DNA from 2 places in the Bacillus sp. ABR genome. Region 1 is predicted to be linked to the other one. Evidence: predicted binding sites of a transcription regulator. Region 1 holds the regulator's gene; the other holds the start of a gene.
What was found. The regulator NrdR, encoded in region 1, represses ribonucleotide reductase genes. The targets are predictions, from matches to a motif close to AACACNATATATNGTGTT.
Positions count from the first base shown of each region.

Region 1 (3,419 bases):
AAGGCCTTCACATCTTCATCAGATAACACACTTTCTTTAATCTGATTGTATCTCACGCGAAAATCTACTCGTCCTTTTAGCTGTTCAAATGAACGACCGATCGGTTTCATCCCATCTCACCTCACCTTAATGTGCATTGTACTTTTTCATATTTTTAAACTGATCTAACAGTTTTTCTTTTTCTCGTTCGAGGTCTTCTGTAGACAGATTGTCCGTTTGCTCTTTTGCCGGCTGTTCTTTCGTTTCGGTTTCTTTCATCCAGTCAGGCAGTTTCTCTTCCCTGACGACTTTTCCTGAACCATATGTGCTGCGCTGCTTTTTCTGCTGCGCCCACTCTGTCATTTGTCTGTTCTCTTCTTTGGCAATTTTCATCGCCGCAGCAACGGTTTTGATTTTCTTTCTTACCCAATGAGCGGCGATTTTTTGCATGTATGTTTTCGACAGCTTCATATCTGTTTTGAGTAAGGTATAGTAGATGAGAACATTCATGACACCTGGCTCTAGCTGCTGCTCGAGCATGATATCTTCGACAATTCTTAGGTCGGCATACGTCGGCTCAATGCCATCTGCCATGTCTTTTAGCAGCTCTCTAGGCGAAATATGATCCAGCTTTTCAATCAATTTTGCATCTGGAGTATCCGCTGCCGGCGTCTTTGAAGCATCTTGCCGCAAGTGTCTTGGCTGTTTTTGATCAATCAGCTTTGGCTGTTCGCCTCTGTATTCAATTTGGTACCAGTCTCTTGCTGCTTTTCTCAGCTCTTCTGTTGAGATCATTTGATCCGAACCGCATGCACCTGCTACAATATTTTGCATTTGAAGCGGGGTGATGCCGTATACAACAGCTAACTTCTTAATTGTTTCTTTTACCTGCTTAGTCAAAGCCTTTCTTGGAATCATCATGTCAGACATACCCGCTAACAATAGATCGAAATCGAAGGATTCGTCTGAGAGTGGTGCCGGCTGACTCGATCCAACGGTCACATATTCATAGCCTTGATCAAGCGATGTCGCCTGATGAATCTCTTCTGTCATCTTGCGTTCGCCTGGCTGCAACACGTGAAAGACTTCTTCAAACGACCGTGAAATGTTCTTTGCTTCTGCAGGAACACCTGGATAAGAGAAATAATCACGAAGCTGCATATATTTTGCTTTCTCTACACGATGGTACAGCAGGACATTCAGCATACCATCTTGGAAAAATTCATCCGGTCTTAGCGGCGGTACAAGCTCATATGTAAACAGTCTGCCTTCTTCCGTTTCCTGTTCATATGTGCGGAGTAAGCCGATTGCTTCAAGCTTTAAACGTTCCTCAAAAATATCATTTAAATTCGTCTGCAGCATGACCATGAGCTGCCGATGAGGTGCAGGTTTTCCCCACATACGATTTTGTTCCAGCTCTCCCCAAAGCGTCATGTATAAGCTGAAAGCGGACATGCCAATAAGCGGCTGATATAAAAGAGTGATGAGCTGTCTATCGATGTCACCGAGCAATGAAGCGCTTTTGACGACATACGGATCGACGGCTAGCACTTCCTTCCAATGCTCTGTCATTTGCTGATCCTCCCCATGAATTGCGATTGTTTCCATTGTACACTCTTTTTGCGTTTTACGCTTTACGCAGGAAAAAGAGCATGAAGAATCTCCAGCTCTTTTTAGCGTTCTTTCTTTAATAGATCTTTTAATTCATCAATAAAGACATTGATGTCTTTAAACTGCCGGTAAACCGAGGCAAACCTAACGTAAGACACTTCATCAATTTTCGCCAGCTCGTCCATCACCATTTCACCTACAAGCTCGCTTTTCACTTCTGACATGCCTTGATTGCGCAGTTCTTTTTCGATATTAAAGCAGACATCCTCCAGCTGCTTTAAAGCGACAGGACGCTTTTCACACGCTTTGATAAGTCCTCTCAGCATTTTTTCGCGGCTGAATTCTTCTCGAATTCCTTCTTTTTTCACCACAATCAGCGGTAATTCTTCTAATTTTTCAAACGTCGTAAAGCGATATTGGCAGCTTTCGCACTCTCTTCTACGACGGATGGATTTCCCTTCATCTACTGGTCTTGAATCAAGCACCCTTGTGCCAAGGTGCTGACATGTGGGACATTTCATATCATCAGCTCCGATCTATTCTTGGAAGTTGTTTGTCTAGTTCATCATAAAGGGACAGAACGGTCTTCTGACTATAGCCGAAATCTGTTGGCAGGGCCGTTTCTGTTGTCACATTAAAATCGACAGCTGTTTCAAAAGGACGAATTGAAATGACAGTCGCCACGAGAAAGGCTTTTTTCGGCAATCGTATGTTTGCGCTGATTTCACCTCGTTCTGCTGAAACAGATGTCACTTGATAGGAATCGTTTCGGGAAAGAATGGCTTCCACCGCTTGAAAAACTTGTGCATTCGTCGATTTGTAGTAATGGCTTTTCAGTTCTGACACTGGATGCTCGTCAGATGTTTCTGTATGGTTTGACATGAACCGTTTAAAATTTTGTCTTAAAATCATACACGTATCCCCTTTGCCATAATGCCTCTTTCTTTATTTTATAAAAAAAACCTTTGTTTTCCTAGAACAAAAGTATAGACAAGCTGGGGAATGTTGGATTTTTTCTCAAATAAATATAAAAAGGAGCATAACACAAAGGCATTTAATGCTTTTGGCCAGCTCCCATTGCAATCTTTTTTATGTTTACAGTGCTTTGGCTTGTGCCTGTTTTACTTGTACAGGTCCCATGCCTCGAGGAATTTCGATGTTTTCTCTTGTTTCAGCACCTAATTCATCTCCGATATGATCTGCTGCAATATTCGGATCTAGGTCGCCGCAAGTATAAACATCTATGCTCGCATAACCATGTTCAGGAAAGCTGTGAATTGTCAGATGAGATTCAGAAATAATGACAACTCCACTTACTCCTTGAGGTGCAAATTTGTGAAAAGCAACCTCTCTTACCTCAGCTCCTGATTTCAAAGCTGCATTTACAAACGTTTTTTCAATAAAATCCATGTCGTTCAGTTTATCACAGTCGCATCCCCATAGCTCGGAGATAACGTGACGTCCGATTGTTTCCATCATGGACCCCCCTTTAAACAAGAATGAAAGAGTGAAGTTCTAAGCAGCCGGACCGGACATATACCACGGGGGAAAGTTAGTCCTAAGAGGTCCTAACCCTTTAAGTATACCCGAATGAGTCTGCGAACAAGAAGTTCACGAAAAATAGTATACTTTGTTTAGACCCATTTTGCAAGCTGTGTTTTTAGTGGGATTTTCTCTCATTTCTTGAAAAGGGACGATCGTCTTCTTCATTTCAAACAGCAGAAAGCTCTTTCATCTGTGCGCCGACAAATTTCACAAGGTCAACCACTCGGCATGAATAACCCCATTCATTGTCATACCATGCAAGAACTTTTACTTTTCTCCCTTCC
Region 1 is NZ_JAOYSL010000002.1:718,360-721,778, forward strand. It holds gene dnaI (primosomal protein DnaI) at 1-110, opposite strand, end outside; gene dnaB (replicative helicase loading/DNA remodeling protein DnaB) at 127-1,551, opposite strand; gene nrdR (transcriptional regulator NrdR) at 1,653-2,111, opposite strand; gene OIT90_RS09160 (hypothetical protein) at 2,116-2,502, opposite strand; gene speD (adenosylmethionine decarboxylase) at 2,686-3,066, opposite strand; gene OIT90_RS09170 (glyceraldehyde-3-phosphate dehydrogenase) at 3,302-3,419, opposite strand, start outside.

Region 2 (3,419 bases), on a different contig from region 1:
TAATTGAAGAAGTGAGAGCACTTTATCAATCAGGCTTGAAGGATTGTCAGTCTGTTCAAGCCATTGGTTATAAAGAGCTTTATGCCTATTTTCAAGGTGACTGCTCACTTGATGAAGCCATCCAGCAATTAAAGCAAAATTCCCGTAGATATGCGAAGCGTCAGTTCACGTGGTTCCGTAATAAAATGGCGGTCACTTGGTTTGATATGACACCGCCTTGCCACTTTTCAGACAAAAAAGAGGAAATTTTCGCATATATAGCAGGAAAGCTTGGACTTAAAGCGAAACTGTAGTTATCAGAATCAAGGAGGACGAAACATGAAACCGATTAATATTCAGGAGCAGTTTTTGAATCAGATCCGCAAAGACAATACATTTGTCACAGTATTCTTACTGAATGGCTTTCAGCTTCGCGGTCAAGTGAAGGGATTTGACAATTTCACGGTGCTGCTTGAAACAGAAGGAAAGCAGCAGCTTATTTATAAACACGCCATTTCTACATTTGCACCTCAAAAGAATGTAAATCTGGAATTAGAATAGGATAGGTTGTATTGAATAGCCCCATGCCTCTGCGAATAAACCGGCCGAACCCGCTACGTTTTTTGTCAGTGCAGAGGGGCTATTTTGTATGCAATGAAACTTTTCTGCCAATTTTCCGTATAATTCCTTATTGGATATTAGAAGGGTGAGGGGATTCATATGGAAAATGCAGAGCTTGAATTAAGAAGGATTAGAGTGATCCTCCTTTTGATTGGAATTGTAGTCTTGTTTGGATCGTGCGCTATCTCAAACATTGAAACGAGACAAGAAAGTTGGAATAACCATTCTCATGAAAATGCAGATGGAGTTTTACCATCATCTGCTGCACTAAAAAATAATCACTTTGCTGTTGTGAAAGATGATCAAGTACATGTGTACCGATTTGATGAAAAAGAGGGAGAACTGACTCTCGTTACAACAAAATACATAGATGAATGGGATGACGAAGAATATGATGATGGTCTTGATGATGAAGAGTAAGCACGTAAATTTACAAATGAATGTGAAGCCGCTACACTATAATCATGCATCAGACATCTAGACAGAAAAGGATGAGTTCATGACACATAAAATTAAAATTAATCATTGGGAACAAACTTGTGAAGACGATTCCTGTTTCGAATATGGAACGAGTGTTTCTGTAAATGGGAAAGAATTAGTGAGAGAAGCTTCAATCGTCTCTGCGCTTGAAGCGGTGCTAAAAGAGTTAGGTGTTGAAGTGGAAATTACAGAAGTGTCAGAAGATTTACAGTGCGATGCCTACAAAAAATAAAACAAAAAGTCTAGTCTACTAAGCGATTTTTTTTCGTGTTATGATAGATTTCGGTTTCAGTTGAATAGGGAGTAGAGCAGTCTATTTTTAGATCCTGTTCTGCTCTATTTATTTGAACGTACGAGTTCGGCTATGAAGGTTCGGCCGGGTTGGTTGATTTTTTTCGTTTCGAACATCTATATGTTGTGTTTTGAAAAAACATAGTATACTATATATAGTGAATAGCGAAATGATCAACAATACTAAAAACTAGGTCGTGATGGAATTGATTCAAATCGTATTTGATTCAAAAACAGGAAATGTTCAACGCTTTTTGGACAAGACCCCTTTTACAGACAAACGAAAATTGACTGGAGAAGAGTTTTTGGATACGCCGTTTATTCTCGTCACCTTTACGACAGGATTTGGACAAGTCCCTAGTACCACTCAGTCTTTTTTAGAAAAAAATGCTCACCTTTTACTAGGTGTTGCGGTGAGTGGCAACAAAGTGTGGGGAGATAATTTTGCAAAAAGCGCCGATACGATTTCTAAACAATATCAAGTTCCTATTTTGCACACCTTTGAACTAAGCGGAACAAAAAGGGATGTTGAATTGTTTACACAGGAGGTAGAAAGAATTGTCACAAAATCAGGTTCCAAAGTGGATACAATTAAATAACGAAATTATGATTCAAAAAGAAGGAAAGTTTCAGTTCGATAAGGACAAAGAAGCTGTACATAGTTATTTCGTAGATTACATTAATCAAAACACGGTCTTTTTTCACAATCTAGAAGAGAAGATTGATTACTTAATAGAAAACGACTACTATGAGGAAGAATTTTTAAGACAATACAGCATGGCAGATATTAAAGAAGTCTTTGAAGCTGCGTATGCCAAAAAATTTAGATTCCCATCATTTATGAGTGCATTTAAGTTTTACAATGACTATGCACTGAAAACAAATGATAAAAAGAAAATCCTTGAACGCTATGAAGACCGCATTTCAGTTGTAGCACTTTTCTTTGCGGGTGGGGATAAAGAAAAAGCACTTGAGTTTGTAGAACTGATGATCAATCAAGAGTACCAGCCAAGTACACCAACTTTCTTGAACGCTGGACGTAAAAGACGCGGTGAGCTTGTGAGCTGCTTCTTGCTTGAAGTAAATGACTCACTAAACGATATTTCAAGAGCGATTGATATTTCAATGCAGCTGTCAAAATTAGGCGGCGGCGTGAGTTTGAACCTGTCAAAACTTCGTGCAAAAGGCGAAGCAATCAAAGATGTAGAAAACGCGACAAAAGGTGTCGTCGGCGTGATGAAGCTTCTTGATAATGCATTCAGATATGCAGATCAAATGGGGCAAAGACAAGGATCAGGCAGTGCCTACCTGAATATTTTCCACAGAGATATCAATGATTTCTTAGATACGAAAAAAATCTCTGCCGATGAAGATGTTCGCGTGAAAACACTGTCCATTGGAGTTGTCATCCCGGATAAATTTATCGAGCTTGCTAGAGAAGATAAAACAGCTTACACTTTCTATCCGCATACCGTCTATAAAGAATATGGACAGCATCTTGATGAGATGGACATGGAAGAAATGTATGATGAGCTTGTAGAAAACCCGAAAGTTAAAAAAGAAAAAGTCAATCCGAGAAAGCTTCTTGAAAAATTGGCTGTTCTACGCTCAGAATCAGGCTATCCATATATCATGTTCCAAGATAATGTAAACAGAGAGCATGCTTTGAACCATATTTCACGAGTGAAATTCTCAAACCTTTGCTCAGAAGTGCTTCAGGCGTCAGAGGTTTCTTCTTACACGGACTATGATCAAGAAGATGAAATCGGTCTTGATATTTCTTGTAACCTCGGTTCTTTAAATATCATGAATGTCATGAAAAACAAATCGATCGAAAAAACGGTTAAGCTTGCAACAGACTCACTAACGCTTGTGTCTGAAACAACAGACATTCGCAATGCACCAGCTGTTCGAAAAGCGAACAAAGCGATGAAGTCAATCGGACTTGGTGCGATGAACCTTCATGGGTATTTAGCTCAAAACCAAATTGCCTATGAAAGTGAAGAAGCAAGAGATTTCGCAAATACGTTCTTTATGATGGTGAACTA
Region 2 is NZ_JAOYSL010000003.1:161,175-164,593, reverse strand. It holds gene miaA (tRNA (adenosine(37)-N6)-dimethylallyltransferase MiaA) at 1-293, shown strand, start outside; gene hfq (RNA chaperone Hfq) at 319-540, shown strand; gene OIT90_RS10955 (YmzC family protein) at 700-1,020, shown strand; gene OIT90_RS10950 (hypothetical protein) at 1,100-1,312, shown strand; gene nrdI (class Ib ribonucleoside-diphosphate reductase assembly flavoprotein NrdI) at 1,578-1,970, shown strand; gene nrdE (class 1b ribonucleoside-diphosphate reductase subunit alpha) at 1,930-3,419, shown strand, end outside.
Region 2: a site for NrdR is predicted at 1,517-1,534, ahead of nrdI (class Ib ribonucleoside-diphosphate reductase assembly flavoprotein NrdI). Genes of this name have one in related genera too.